One region of the Erwinia sp. AnSW2-5 genome, then DNA from elsewhere that is predicted to be linked to it. Evidence: predicted binding sites of a transcription regulator. Region 1 holds the regulator's gene; each other region holds the start of a gene.
What was found. Region 1 encodes CRP, which controls carbon source genes, mostly activating them, when cyclic AMP is high. Its sites were predicted from a motif close to ATGTGANNNNNNTCACAT; they were not measured.
Positions count from the first base shown of each region.

Region 2: the regulator CRP is predicted to act here: its motif matches at 1,171-1,188, upstream of rhaS (HTH-type transcriptional activator RhaS).
Region 3: the regulator CRP is predicted to act here: its motif matches at 1,631-1,648, upstream of serA (phosphoglycerate dehydrogenase).
Region 4: the regulator CRP is predicted to act here: its motif matches at 2,606-2,623, upstream of ACFL9S_RS20890 (PTS mannitol transporter subunit IICBA).

Region 1 covers NZ_JBJGXA010000001.1:335,150-339,054, reverse strand. Annotated here, with positions in the region: gene ACFL9S_RS01460 (LysR substrate-binding domain-containing protein) at 61-945, shown strand; gene ACFL9S_RS01455 (OsmC family protein) at 947-1,354, opposite strand; gene crp (cAMP-activated global transcriptional regulator CRP) at 1,724-2,356, shown strand; gene ACFL9S_RS01445 (YccS/YhfK family putative transporter) at 2,415-3,905, shown strand, end outside.
Region 2 covers NZ_JBJGXA010000005.1:223,814-227,718, reverse strand. Annotated here, with positions in the region: gene rhaB (rhamnulokinase) at 1-1,017, opposite strand, end outside; gene rhaS (HTH-type transcriptional activator RhaS) at 1,316-2,143, shown strand; gene rhaR (HTH-type transcriptional activator RhaR) at 2,152-3,024, shown strand; gene rhaT (L-rhamnose/proton symporter RhaT) at 3,692-3,905, opposite strand, start outside.
Region 3 covers NZ_JBJGXA010000031.1:56,481-60,385, forward strand. Annotated here, with positions in the region: gene ACFL9S_RS18435 (LysR family transcriptional regulator ArgP) at 1-705, opposite strand, end outside; gene rpiA (ribose-5-phosphate isomerase RpiA) at 902-1,561, shown strand; gene serA (phosphoglycerate dehydrogenase) at 1,909-3,147, shown strand; gene ACFL9S_RS18450 (5-formyltetrahydrofolate cyclo-ligase) at 3,329-3,905, opposite strand, start outside.
Region 4 covers NZ_JBJGXA010000036.1:98,649-102,553, forward strand. Annotated here, with positions in the region: gene mtlD (mannitol-1-phosphate 5-dehydrogenase) at 1-323, opposite strand, end outside; gene ACFL9S_RS20890 (PTS mannitol transporter subunit IICBA) at 423-2,354, opposite strand; gene ACFL9S_RS20895 (hypothetical protein) at 2,873-3,142, shown strand; gene ACFL9S_RS20900 (DUF3053 domain-containing protein) at 3,209-3,905, opposite strand, start outside.

The sequences.
Region 1 (3,905 bases):
CAACATAAGATGAATTTTTTAGTGTGGTGATAACGGCCGGGCATCAGGGAAGGAGCAAATATGCGGTATTTACCAAAAATGCAGCAGCTACGGATATTTCAGGAAGTGGTCAATCAGGGCAGTATTCGGGCCGCAGCACGCATGCTGGGACAATCTCAGCCCGCCATCAGCCGGACCTTAAAAGAGCTGGAATATATGCTGGAAACCTCACTGTTCGTGCGCAGTCCGCTGGGCATTACGCTGACGCCAAGCGGCCAGCTGTTTGTCGTGCGCTCACGGAGGATCCTTGAGGAGTTAAAACGGGCAGGTGATGAAATCCGTTTTCTCCACACGCAACATAGCGTCGTGAAAGTGGCACTGAATGACATTTTGTCACTGACAGTGCTGCCTGAGGTACTGGAACAATTCCATCAGCAGCTGCCGTTGACCCGCCTGTATGTCCAGGATCGCAGCCTGCCCTCTCAGCTGTTAGCGGGTGAACTCGATTTTGCGGTTTCTCCGCAACCTGAGGTGTTACCGGACGGGCTGGCGATACAACCGTTATTTAAGACCTCACTGAATGTTGTGGCGAACCGACATCACCCGCAGGTACAGACGAACGATCTGCAACAATTGAGAGGGAGTAAGTGGCTTTTCGCCGGAGAAGAGAGCGAGGTGGCCGTCAGGCTGGACGCGCATCTGGCGACTTTCTTTCAACAGCTGGAGCAGCCGCCTGTCTATACGCATTCACTCTCGCACGGGTTACAGCTGGTGCAGCAGGCAAACTATCTTATGTTGCTGCCACACCCGCTGTTGATCCGGTTTAATTCCACACTGCGGGCACTCGCCATCCCGGCGCTCCCTTCACTGCACTATGCCGCTGTGTGGCCAAAGCAATCTCCACTCACCGCCAGCGCGCAGCGCTTGCTGATGCTAATCCGTCAGGCATGCAAGCAGCTCACCTGAATCAGGCGAGGTCGATAACCTCAAAGCTGTGGCTAATTTTCACTGCGTTCCCCAGCATGATCGCCACCGAGCAATATTTCTCAGCAGAGAGATCGACCGCACGTGACACCGCTTTATCGCCCAGCGCTTTGCCACTGACAATAAAGTGCAGGTTAATATGGGTGAAAATTCGCGGTGCCTCTTCACGACGTTCCGAGGTCAGTTTGACTTCACAATCAGCAACATCGTGGCGGCCTTTCTGCAGAATAGACACCACATCAATAGCACTGCATCCCCCAGCCGCCATCAGCACCATTTCCATCGGGCTGGGCGCTTTATCCCCGGCATTACCATCCATCAAAACCTGATGGCCGGATGAGGATTCGCCCAAAAACGTCATCCCTTCAACCCACTTAACGCGTGCTTGCATCACAAAATCCTCTCATTGATTCAGTTACCGCAGAGTACGCTGCACTAACAAAAACGGCAACGCTGCCGTTTTAGAACTATGCTGAAGCGAGACAACAGAAGACAGTCTTGTAAAGCTGTGCTACAAACGAAGCTGCAATATTTTACTGGCATAACAATGCACGGTAAAAACGGGACGACAGCACGAGCCATGCTCTTAACAGAGGCCCGTATAATTTTCCTATGGGAACGCTTGAATATTTCAACGCCTTGCAGGGATACATACCCTGATACCCACAAATATTTCGTGTTTCAGTTCAGCGGCAACGCCTCTGAAGGACGCAGAATTCAGGGTATATTTAGGCACGATTACAACAGAGGATAACAGCGAATGGTTCTCGGCAAACCGCAAACAGACCCTACACTCGAATGGTTCCTGTCACATTGCCATATTCACAAATATCCATCCAAAAGCACTCTGATTCATCAGGGTGAGAAGGCGGAAACCCTCTATTACATCGTTAAAGGATCGGTAGCGGTGTTAATCAAGGATGAAGAAGGCAAAGAGATGATCCTCTCCTACCTCAATCAGGGCGACTTCATTGGCGAACTGGGCCTGTTTGAAGAAGGTCAGGAGCGTAGTGCGTGGGTACGTGCGAAAACAGCCTGTGAAGTGGCTGAAATTTCCTACAAAAAATTCCGTCAGTTGATTCAGGTGAATCCTGACATTCTGATGCGCCTGTCTTCACAGATGGCGCGTCGCCTGCAAGTGACATCAGAGAAAGTGGGCAATTTAGCTTTCCTTGATGTGACCGGACGCATTGCCCAGACGTTGCTGAATCTGGCAAAACAACCGGATGCCATGACGCACCCGGATGGAATGCAGATCAAAATCACCCGTCAGGAGATCGGCCAGATCGTCGGCTGCTCCCGCGAAACGGTGGGTCGTATTCTGAAAATGCTGGAAGATCAGAACCTGATCTCCGCACATGGTAAAACCATTGTTGTTTACGGCACTCGTTAACCGGCTCTGAACCCACGGCGCGACCCTCAGTCGCGCCGTTTTTTATTTGGTGTGGCTCATGTGGCGGAGAATTATCTATCACCCGGAAGTTAACTACGCACTCAGGCAAACGCTGGTGCTCTGTTTACCCGTGGCGATCGGCTGGATGCTGGGCAACCTGCAAAATGGCCTGCTGTTCTCATTAGTCCCCGCCTGTTGTAATAATGCCGGCCTTGATACCCCGCACAAACGCTTCTTTAAACGCCTGATCGTCGGCGGTTGCCTGTTTGCCTTCAGTAGCTTTTTGATTCAGTACGCCGGGGCCGAAGCGGTGCCACTGCCCGTGATCCTGCTGGTCATGGCACTCTTGCTTGGCGTGACTGGTGAGATCAGCCCGCTGCACGCGCGCCTGCTTCCGGCATCGTTGATTGCCGCTATCTTCACACTCAGCCTGGCCGGGCGCATGCCCATGTGGCAGCCACCGCTGCTGTTTATTCTCGGCACCGTCTGGTATGGCGCATTTAACTGGTTCTGGTTCTGGCTGTGGAAAGAGCAGCCGATGCGCGAAACCCTCAGCCTGCTCTATCATGAACTGGCTGATTATTGCGAAGCGAAATACAGCCTGTTAACCCAGCTGACCGATCCCCAAACCGCCCTGCCGCCGCTGCTGGTCCGCCAGCAGAAAGCCGTCGACCTGATTAACACCTGTTACCAGCAGATGCATATGCTGGCCGCCAGTCGCGACAGCCATTATCAGCGTCTGACGCGTGCATTTCAGGTCGCACTGGATTTGCAGGAGCATATTGCCGTTAGCCTGCACCAGCCGGAGGAAGTGCAAAAGCTGGTGGAGCAGAGCCACGCCGAGGCGGTGATCCGCTGGAATGCGCAGACGATTGCCACCCGCCTGCGGGTACTGGCTGACGATATCCTCTACCACCGCTTCCCTGAACGTTTCACGATGGAAAAACAGCTTCAGGCACTGGAGAAAATCTCCCGTCAGCACCCCGATAATCCGGTCGGTAACTTCTGTTACTACCACTTCAGCCGCATCGCCCGCGTGCTACGCACCCAGCATCCGCTGTACCGTCGCGACCTGATGGCTGACCGCCAGCGCCGCCTGCCGCTGTTCCCTGCGTTGAAAAGCTATCTGTCGCTGAAGTCCTCTGCCCTGCGTACCGCCGCACGCTTCGCCGTGATGCTGACCTTTGCCAGTTCGCTGGCCCTGTTCTTCAATCTGCCGAAACCTTACTGGATCCTGATGACGGTGATGTTTGTCAGCCTCAACGGCTACAGCGCTACCCGCGTCCGTATCCAGCACAGGGCGCTGGGAACGCTGGCCGGGCTGGCGATTGCCGCTGCCACACTCGGTTTACATGCCCCGGAATCCTGGGTGCTGCTGGTGATGTTGCTGATCACCCTGGTGAGCTACCTGTTTATCCGTAAGTTTTATGGCTGGGCCACCGTGGGATTCACCGTCACGGCGGTGTATACGCTGCAACTGCTGTCGCTAAACGGTGCGCAGTTCCTGCTGCCTCGCTTAATGGACACGCTAATGGGCTGTCTGATTGCC
Region 2 (3,905 bases), on a different contig from region 1:
AAAGCGCTCTTCATTCGGGTTAATCAGCCACTGACAGGCGGGCTGCTGCTCTGCATCCGCGATGAGCTGGCAGAGATCGGTAATGGCCAGCTCGCTACATACGCGCTGAAGCAACCACAGACCCATAATGTTTTTCAATACGCGGAAGCGCCCTTCGGCTCCGCCTTCGTTGGTGATGTTGGCATCCTGCGCAGCCTGACTGGTAAAGGGCTGGCGGCTTTCAAAGCCCATTAATGACCAGGTGCCGGAGCTGAGGTAAGCCGCATTGTGGCCCACCAGCGGCGTTGCCAGCACGGCGCTGGCGGTGTCATGGGTGGCAACCGCCACCACGGGGATCGCCTTGCCTGACGGGCTGGTCCAGACTCCGACGCGTTTACCTGGCTGTGACGGTTTGCCGAACCATGATGGGTTCGCCCCGCTCCAGCGCAGCAGCTCCGCATCCCACTCACCACTGGTGATATTCAGCATCTGCGTGGTGGTGGCGTTGGTGTATTCCCAGTTCAGTTCGCCCGTCAGGCGGTAATGCAGATAGTCCGGGATCATCAGCGCATGAGCCACCTGCGCCAGTTCTGGCGCGGCATCGCGGCACAGCGCACGCAGCTGATACAGGGTGTTAAACGGCAGGAACTGGATGCCGGTGCGCTGATAGATACGCTCATGCCCGAGTTCACGACAGGCTTGCGCCATTACGCCCTGCGTGCGGCCATCACGGTAGGCAACGGGCAGGCCCACCCGGTTCCCCTGCGCATCCAGCAGCACATAATCCACCGCCCAGCTATCGATCCCGATGCTTTCAGGCACGATGCCCTGACGGTCAATTTTTTCCAGTGCGGCAGTCATAAACTGTTCCAGCGCATCAAGATCCCAGCACTGATGATCATCGACGGTGACAAGCTGGTTTACGCAGCGGCTGACTTCATTCAGCGTAATCGCACCACTCTGAGAGTCGTGCCGGGCCAGCATAACGCGGCCGCTGGACGCGCCAAGATCGATGGCGACAAAATGACGAAGGCTCATGTGTTAGCTTCCTGATGATTCGATGTCACCAGTGTAAAAGAGCCTGATTTTACGACCTTCTCGCTACTGCCAGCCGGATCTGACCGCTGGCAGTCTGGCAAAGATGAACGTGAAGCAGATCACAATTTGATTGATGACGCACAAAATCACGGGATGTGACCCTGTCCGCACTTTTTACTCTTTCCCCTACTTTCTTAAAAATATCACCGGGATAGACGCTTTCCCTGTCAAAAATTCAAGGTGCCCCGGTGTCGTGCTGAGTAGACTCTGTTGCCTGGATGTTAAAGAGGAAACGATCATGACCGTATTACACAGCGTTGATTTCTTCCCGGCCGGGCATTTCCCGGTCGCCATCGAACCCCGTGCGCCGCAGGGCGTGTTTCCGGAGCATTATCATGATGATTTTCATGAAATTGTCATTATTGAGCAGGGTTCAGGTATTCATGTGTTTAACGGTCATTCACAGCCTTTGTGCAGCGGCTGCGTCTGCTTTGTGCGCAGCCACGATCGCCACCTGTATGAGCAAACGGAAAATCTGTGCCTGACCAACGTGCTGTATCGCGGACCGGAGTCCTTCCGTTTTCTCTCCGGCCTTCAGCATCTGCTTCCGCAGGAGCAGGATGGAAACTACCCTTCCCACTGGCGCATCGGTAGCAAGGTGCTGGCTCAGGCAAGGCAGTTAATCGAGCAGTTAGAGCAGCCGCCGCTCAGTGACAGTCTGGCCAGCCAGGCAGAGCAGGAGATGCATTTTATGCGCCTGCTGGTGCTGCTTCGCCAGGGATGCAGTAGCACCAGCAACGACGATCAGGACAGCCGCCTGCGTGGATTGCTCGACTGGCTGGCGGATCACTACAGTGAGGATGTGGACTGGGAAAACCTTGCTGACCGTTTCTCGCTGTCGCTGCGTACCCTGCACCGCCAGCTGAAACAGCAAACCGGCAGCACGCCACAGCGTTATCTTAATCGCCTGCGGCTGCTGGAAGCGCGCCACCTGCTGCGCCACAGTGAGATGCGAGTGACCGATATTGCGTTTCACTGCGGTTTTGGTGACAGCAATCACTTTTCTACGCTGTTTAAGCGTGAATTTGGCCGTTCTCCACGTACACTGCGACAAAATGACGAATGAGGTGACCCGTGACAGCTCCCCTGCGACTGGCAAAAGCTGACTATTTCCCTTCTGAACAGATGCCTGTCGCGGTGGCTGAACGCACCTCTCAACCCTCCTTCCCGCCTCACGTTCACGAGTTCAATGAGATTGTCCTGGTGTGGCGCGGTAATGGTCTGCACGTGATGAATGAGCGGCCCTGGCGGGTCACCTGCGGTGATATCTTCTATCTCAACGCCAATGACTGCCACAGTTATGAATCGGTCAATGAACTGGCACTGGATAATATTCTTTACTGCCCGGAGCGCTTTCAGCTGAGCCTCGACTGGCAACAACTTATCCCTCCACGTGAATCTGCCGCCTGGCGTTTAACCACCCGCGGCATGGCGCTGGCGCGTGGCGTGATCCAGCAGCTTGAACTGGAAAGCAGGAAAAGTGATGTGCTGTCGCGCCAGCTGACGGAAGCGCTGTTTTTACAGCTGGCCCTTGTGCTGCAACGGCATCGTTATGCGTCCGATCGGGCCTGGCAAATGCCGGAGGGGGAACAGCTCGATCTGCTGATGGCCGCCATTCAGGGTCAGATTGCCATCCCCTTTGAGCTTGCCACCTTTTGCGACCAGCACCAGTTATCAGAGCGCGCACTGAAGCAACTCTTCCGTCAGCAAACCGGTATGACCATCGGGCACTATTTACGCCAGCTGCAGCTCTGCCAGGCGAAGCACCTGCTGCGTACCAGCGAGTGCCTGATCGGTGAGGTGGCGGCGCGCTGCGGCTTCGATGACAGTAACTATTTTTCCGTGGTGTTTACCCGTGATACCGGGCTGACCCCCAGCGCCTGGCGCCAGCGCTTTGTGCGTCCTGCCCATTTGCCTTTACGGCCGGAAAATACGTCATCGTTGTGATACCAAACCCGATCCCGGTTCGGGTTCTGGTTTGGGTTTGGGTTTGGGTTTGGGTTTGGTCAAGGTCAAGGTCAAGGTCAAGTTCCAGATCAAGGGCGTTTCGCTTTCCCGCTACGCGGGCTGAGCGACCCAGGGTGGCCAGTCGCCACCACCCTGGGGACCCGGGCTTGCGGCAGGCGCATCGCCCACTGCGTGGGTTCCCTCAGTCTATCGGCTTCTTAATTGCCGCTCAAAGGTCAATACCAAAAGAAAAATCAAAGGCATACCAAAAAACAAACCAGACACAAAAGCGCCTTTTTGGCCATTTTGGCTTTTGGTGTTTTTTTATTTCTTAGGTTTTGGATTTTGAATTGGGTTTTGACGTTGAGGCGGCAATTAAGCCGCGCTGAGGAGGCGATGTGAACCAGGATTCACCGCCAGGACGGCGGGGAAAGGTCGTGCCGGGACAGGGACGTCCCGTCACGAGCGGTCCGTCGGTGAGCGGAGCTGACGAAGGCACCCGCAAAGCGGGCGCTGCGCCTGCCGCAAGCCCGGATTCCAAAGGGCGGGGCGACTGCCGCCCTTTGGTCGCTTCGCCCACAACGTGGGAAAGCGAAACGCCCTTGACGTTGACCTTAGCCCAAGCCAAGCCAAGCCAAACCAAACCAAACAAAACCAAGCCCAACCGTCAGGCCACCATCCCCAATCCCACAATATTGGCCGCAAGAATAATCACCATGCAGCCGACACTCAGTACCCACACCGGCTTACGCCCAACGCTCTTCCACTCTTTCAGCACCAGCCCCACCAGGCCGCCACACAGGACGTAGAAGCTCATATGCAGCATCCAGCTGACGAAGTCATACTGTGCCGGAATGCGCGCATGGCCCCAGGCATAGAAG
Region 3 (3,905 bases), on a different contig from region 1:
GGTTCCCTGACGAGCCAGTTGCACAAACGCTTCTGACGAGTTGACGATATGGCAGGGCACGCTGCCCGGTGACAGATCAAAGTTCTGCTGTAAAAACGCCTGGTGCATATCATCCAGATGGTCAAACGCCACGGCGGGTGCTTTCAGCAGTGCAGAGCGCGTTACGCCATTCGGGAAGTAGCGGGCTGCAAACTCTTTTGAGCCGACAAACAGATAGTCGAGCGCACCGAGCTGATCGACCAGACAGCTGGGCAACGGTTGCGGCTGGATACTGACGGCACCCACCACTTCACCGCGACGCAGACGTTCCTGGGTGCGGGTTTCATCTTCCACCTGAAGATTCAGTCGTACTGGCGAATCCGTCAGCACGGTTTTTAGGGCAGGAAGCAGCCAGGTGGCGAGACTGTCGGCGTTCACCGCCAGCGACAGCAGTAACGGCGTGGTGCCGCTATTATCGTCACCTAACCACTCTTCTTCCAGCAGCTCTACCTGGTGCAATAACGCCAGCAGTTTCTGACCCTGTTCCGTTGGGCGTGGCGGTACGGTTCGCACCAGCAAAGGCTGACCAAACATATTCTCAAGCTGCTTAATGCGCTGTGAGACCGCAGACTGGGTAATACAGAGCTTTTGCGCGGCACGTTCAAAGCCGCGCTCGCGGATCACTGCATCCAGCGCCTGAAGCGTTCGATAATCCGGGCGTTTCATTAATCGTTCTACTCTCTTTCAGGTGTGGTTATGCACTATGCCATAGATTGGGGGTATAGCTTACGCCACTTTACGAATCAACCACTTTGTGGGGTGTGTTCCAATCCTGTGAATCAAACCCCGTGCAGGGCGGTGATTTTCCCCCGCCTTGCTTTATACTACGCGCACACAGTGGCTCACAGGTTTTAAACATACCATGACACAAGATGAACTGAAAAAAGCTGTCGGCTGGGCAGCTCTGGATTACGTTACTCCGGGCACTATTGTTGGTGTCGGCACCGGTTCGACTGCTGCCCATTTCATTGATGCACTGGCGTCGATTAAACATCAGATTGAAGGGGCTGTCTCCAGCTCAGAAGCCTCCACGGCGAAGCTGAAAGGCTACGGCATTCATGTCTTCGACCTTAACGAGGTCGACCAGTTGGCAGTCTATGTTGACGGTGCCGATGAGATTAACGGGCAGATGCAGATGATCAAGGGCGGTGGAGCAGCGCTGACGCGCGAGAAAATTATTGCCGCCGTGGCCGATCGCTTTATCTGTATTGCGGATGCATCCAAGCAGGTCGATGTGCTGGGGCGTTTCCCTCTGCCGGTCGAAGTTATCCCGATGGCGCGTGCGTACGTTGCTCGTGAACTGGTGAAGCTTGGTGGTCAGCCGGAGTACCGTCAGAACGTGGTAACCGACAATGGAAACATTATTCTCGACGTCCATAATCTCAAGATCATTGACGCAATCCGGCTGGAAGCCGCGATTAACGCGCTGCCAGGCGTCGTGACTGTGGGCCTGTTTGGTGCCCGTGGTGCGGATGTAGCGCTGATCGGTACAGCCAACGGCGTGCAAACTATTCAGAAATGATCTGTCTGGCATCCCAGGGATGCCGGTTATTTTTATGCGAAAAACATCTTTTCTTTTGCAGGCGAAATTTAGTGACTTATGTCACATAGTGGCTGCCTGAGGCGCGATCCTCCTGAAGGTTCACGTTGCACCATGATTTTCTGTCGCAATGTTCTGTGAGCCGGGGGCACCATGCTAGAGGCCAGGCAATCGTTTGTATTGCCGCCAGCGTAGATTTTGTTATTTTGACAGAAGGCTATCTTATATCCCCACAGTTTTCCCATTGCAGCCGACAGCGATTACGCCGGTCAACGGGAACAATGATAGGGATTAAGCCACATCTGAAGTCTGCTAAATAGGGTCGGGAAATGGCAAAAGTATCACTGGAGAAAGACAAGATTAAATTCCTGCTGGTGGAAGGCGTTCACCAGAGTGCAGTTGATAATCTGCGCTCTGCTGGCTACACCAACATTGAATTTCACAAGGGCGCATTGGATAGCGAAACACTGAAAGAATCCATCCGTGATGCGCACTTTATCGGGCTGCGTTCGCGCACCAACCTCACCGAAGAGATCTTTGCTGCGGCAGAAAAACTGGTCGCCGTTGGCTGTTTCTGCATCGGGACGAACCAGGTTGATCTGAATGCGGCAGCGAAGCGTGGTATTCCGGTGTTTAACGCACCTTTCTCCAATACCCGATCCGTCGCTGAACTGGTTATCGGTGAGCTGCTGCTGATGCTGCGCGGTGTTCCTGCTGCTAATGCGAGAGCACACCGCGGTGTGTGGCATAAGCTGGCTGTCGGCTCCTATGAAGCACGCGGCAAAAAGCTGGGCATCATTGGTTACGGCCATATCGGTATGCAACTGGGCGTGCTGGCTGAGAGCCTGGGCATGCACGTGTTCTTCTACGATATTGAGAGCAAACTGCCGCTGGGTAATGCCACGCAGGTACAGCATCTCTCTGATCTGCTGAATATGAGCGATGTGGTAAGCCTGCATGTGCCTGAAACCCAGTCCACCCAGAATATGATGGGCCCGGACGAGCTGGCGCTGATGAAGCCCGGCGCGCTGCTGATCAACGCCTCACGCGGCACCGTGGTGGATATTCCTGCGCTGTGCCACGTGCTGGCCACTAAGCACCTGGCGGGCGCGGCGATTGACGTCTTCCCGGAAGAACCTGCGACCAACAGCGATCCGTTTAATTCACCACTGTGTGAGTTCGATAACGTGATCCTGACACCGCATATCGGTGGGTCGACCCAGGAAGCTCAGGAGAACATCGGTATTGAAGTAGCGGGTAAACTGGCGAAGTACTCTGACAATGGTTCTACGCTGTCAGCGGTTAACTTCCCGGAAGCCTCGCTGCCAATGCACGGTGCCAATGCCAGCCGGCTGATGCACATCCATGAGAACCGTCCGGGTGTACTGACGGCGATCAACCTGATCTTTGCAGACCAGGGCATCAACATCTCCGCTCAGTATCTGCAAACAACGCCGCAGATGGGCTACGTGGTCATCGACGTTGATGCCCCGCAGGATGTGGCTGATAAAGCACTGCAACTGATGAAGGCCATTCCTGGCACCGTCCGCGCACGTCTGCTGTACTGATTATCGTGTTGTTCATGCCTCAATTTTGAGGCATTGATTCAGCCAGATGGATAATGAGTACCCGCAAGATTTCGCGCCGCAGGAAGGCGACAACTGAACACATCCCCGGGAGCTGACTGAAGTCAGTGACCGGGGTTTGTGAGGTCAGGCAACACACCTGTGGTGTGTAAGATAAAGGGTATTACCACTGCCATATCTTTGAAGGTGTAATGAGTGCGGGAAGCGGGATATCCCACTGCTCTACCGGCAAGGTGTCCACCTGCTGACAATCATGCGCCAGACCTACCGGCATAAAGCCGTGCTGCTGCCAGTTCTGTAGCGTCCGATCGTAAAATCCGCCCCCCATCCCCAAACGTTGCCCCCCTGCATCAAACGCCACCAGTGGCACGATCAGCACATCCAGTTCGCTTAATGGCAGCAGATTACGGATATCCAGCGGCGGCTCAGGAATACGCAGACGGTTTATCTTCAGCTCGGTGTGCTCGTCGTAACGCAGAAACAGTAACTGGCCCGCCGAGAAGGGATGAAGCACCGGCAGGTAAACCTGCTGCTTTCGCTGCCACAGTTTGGCGATTAACGGTCGGGTATTGATTTCGCCATCGACGGACAGAAACAGCGCGATATTCTTCGCCTGCTGGACCGGGGCAAAATTCAGGGCATGATCGGCAACCTGCACGGCGGCGAGTTGTTGCTGTTCATCGCTAATCTCACGCCGCAAATTGCGAACGTGCTTACGGATATCCTGACGGAGCATCAAT
Region 4 (3,905 bases), on a different contig from region 1:
TCACTGCGTTTGGCCAGTCCTTTGGCAATGCTACCGGCAATGCGTTCAAGGATCTGTGGACCAACCGCCGTGGTAACGATATCAACCTCTGCCACCAGTGCAATGATGTCATCACTGGTACTGTTAACGGCGTTCACGCCTTTGACAATCTCAACCTGTGCCTGCTCACCCACCACATGCACCGGGTACTCACCGCGTGCGTTCAGGGCATCAAGCACCACCTGATTGACGTCTGCGAAAGTGAGCTGAATGCCAGCATCAGCCAGCAGTTTTCCGATAAAGCCACGGCCGATATTTCCGGCGCCAAAATGTAATGCTTTCATAATTATTCCCGTATCAAAGATGTAAAGCCTGGACATGCCCAAACCAAAAAAGGGCCGGGCATGCCCAGCCCTACACAGAGGTGTGATGATGAAACCGGCTTACGCGCTGGTTTTACCGGACAGGAGGTCGAGAACTTCCTGCACACTGGTTGTGGTCGCCAGACGGGCGATCACGCTGTCATCATCCAGCGCATTGGTCAGGCTGGTAATGACCTGAATGTGCTCGTTATTACGTGCAGCAATACCAATGACCAGACGCGCGATATCATCCGGTTCTTCGCCGAAGTGAACCCCTGCCGGGTACTGGCAGAATACTACGCCCGTTTTCAGTACGCGGTCTTTTGCCTCCACGGTGCCGTGTGGCACAGCGATGGATTCACCGAGGTAAGTTGGCGTCAGCTTTTCACGCTCCAGCATTGCGGCAACATATTCCGGCTCAACGTAGCCTCCTTTCACCAGTTGCTCACCGGCAAAGCGAATGGCCTGCTCTTTATTGTCCGCATGATTACCGAGGAACACGTTGCTGGCGCTCAGTTTGAACAGGTGTTCCTGGCCTTCGTCAAAGCTGTCGCTCAGAGCGCTGCTCACTTTTTCACGGTGATCGGCGCTGCGTCCGGCTTCCACCAGGCGCGCTGTCAGGTCGTTATACAGCCCACTGTCGAGGAAGTTGGTCAGCGAGATGTGCTGGGCATGAGGCGCCTGGCGCATGGCACGTTCGGTCAGATCGCGGTGAGTAATCACCAAATCGACATCGCCCGGCAGGCTGTTAATGGCGGTGTTGGTCACGGAGATCAGCGTCAGCCCGGCATCGTTCACCTTCTTACGCAGTACACCGGCACCCATGGCGCTCGACCCCATACCCGCATCGCAGGCAACGATGATTTTACGCACGTGGCTCAGGTCGCTGTGCAAGCCATCAACACCAGCGGCAGACGAAGCAGACTGACCTTTAGACTGTGCTTTCATTTCCTGAACGCGTCGTGATGCTGCTTCGATGTCGTCATCTTCTTTCACTTTGCTGGTTTTCAGCAGAATGGCAGAGACCACGAAGGAGACGGCAAAAGCGGCCACAATCGCTGCGATGTTAGCGAAGTAAGCCCCTTTTGGCGTCATTGCCAGCACCGCAAGGATAGAACCCGGTGAAGCCGGAGATACCAGACCACCGTTCAGCAGGGTCAGAGTGAACACGCCGGTCATACCACCGAGGATCACCGCCAGAATCAGGCGCGGGTTCATCAGCACATACGGGAAGTAGATTTCGTGAATACCACCGAGGAAGTGGATGATTGCAGCGCCACCGGCAGACTGCCTGGCATTACCACGGCCGAAGAACATATAGGCCATCAGTACGCCCATACCTGGGCCTGGGTTCGCTTCGATCAGGAAGAAGATCGACTTACCGGCTTCGCTAGCCTGCTGGATACCCAGTGGCGAGAAGATACCGTGGTTAATGGCGTTATTCAGGAACAGGATTTTTGCCGGTTCCACGAAGATAGAGGTCAGTGGCAGCAGGTTATTCTGCACCATCAGATTCACGCCTGCGGCGAGAATATGGGACAGACCTTCAACCAGTGGACCAATCGCCAGGAATGCAAGGATAGCCAACAGCATGCCGATGATACCGGCAGAGAAGTTGTTAACCAGCATTTCAAAGCCGCTTTTGATTTTACCATCAACCTGGCGGTCGAAGGTTTTAATCGCCCAGCCGCCCAGAGGACCCACAATCATTGCGCCGAGGAACATTGGCATGTCGGCACCAACAATCACGCCCATTGTGGTGATAGCACCCACCACACCGCCGCGATCGCCGCCGACCAGACGACCACCGGTAAAACCGATCAGCAGTGGCAGCAGGTAAGTAATCATTGGGCCAACCAGCTTCGCCAGCGTTTCGTTTGGCAGCCATCCGGTTGGAATAAACAGCGCGGTGATAATACCCCAGGCGATAAACGCCCCGATGTTTGGCATTACCATATTACTCAGAAAGCGACCAAAGTTCTGAACCTTGATCTTGATATCTGATGAGGACATAAAAAACACCCCTTATTGGTACGCGCCGCCAAATAAGAGAGCGCGTTGAATTATTGTTTTAGACCTGGCAGTGGGAAGCCGTCAGTATCACTGTATGCAGGCGGACTCTATCACGCGAATATGACGTTGCGTAGTGGCGTGGCGAAGCGTGATCCGGGTCACGAAATCGCGGGGGGATCTGAGATTTTTTAGTGTTTTGAGTCACAAAAAGTAAAATAATATGGAAAAAAACGCCCAGGAAAGGTTTTTTTGTGTGACGTAGATCACTAGTTAGTGGTTTTATATGATTTTAAAAATGTGATCAATGTCACTAAAAATAACACCTTAGCAATAGCGGTTCATCGGCGGGTAGCAGGCCAGATATCAAAAAGGAAAGTGCTATATAGAATAGTGTCCTATTAAAAAATATAAAAAAATGGACAAAATGCACCTATTTTCCAGATGAATTTTACTAATACAATAGCTGCACCCAGACAGCTGGGAAATTGAATTTATTATATTTTAAATGGAGTTAAAAAATGAAAATGCGCGAACTGTCTGTATCTGAAGTTAATCAAGTTTCTGGTGCTAGTGCTCGTCTGGATTGGACTCGCCCTGACTGCCTGGATATTATCAATGCTGGCTTCGATAAACTTCAGAAAGCCGCTGCCCTTCTGGATAATACTCGCGACTGGCGTTACGTCGCAGCAACACATGATGCGTTAAAAAATGATTTATCAGATTTCGTTGTTTTCATTGGCGGTGGCGGTCAAGCAACCTTAGCAAGTTGGGCGAAAATGTACGCCTAAGCACCACCCAATGTAGAAAATGGTTAAAAAGGGGGCTTCTTATGTTGCCCCCTCCCGCCCCTGCGCTTAGTTAGCGCCCGTCTCCAGCATCCGCTGTGCCTGGCTTAACGCCTGTGCATTAGCACTCAGATTACTCATCAACGTATTGTACTGATTGGCCTGAGGCTGAGTCGGGAACTGAATCGCTGAACCGTTGAAGCTTACGTTCGCGCCCTGCTGTTGCAGGAAGTCACCGGTCTGTACCGCATCCTGGCTCAATGTTTGTAATGCCGGCAATAGTGGTGCCAGCGCTGCAGCAGGTTGAGTGACCACTTTATTAAACACATTGTCATACACTGTTTTTAAATCTTCCGACTGTTTCAGTGCCGCCTTGCTGCTGTCGGCCTGCATCTTCGCCGACTGAATCTGCTGAGTCAGTACGCCAAGAGAACCACTCACCTGGCGCAATGCATCACGGCGTGTCAGATAATCCTGCGGAGTGTGGATGGCAGACAGCTCATCGAGCACCGGTTTCAAACCGGAATCCACTGCACGATTCACCTGCTGAGAAAAACCATAAAGAATCGCGTAATCGCTGACGAAGGGACCAAACTTTTGCTTCTGGTCTTCACTCAGGCTGGGCAGATGTTCACCGCTGCGCATGACAGTGTTTTGCAGGAAATCGATAAACGCTTTACGCTGATCGGCTTCGTTATCGCCACAGCCGGTGAGTTGTAACACCATAAACAGCGCCATAACGGGTACCAGCAGACGCGTCAAGATG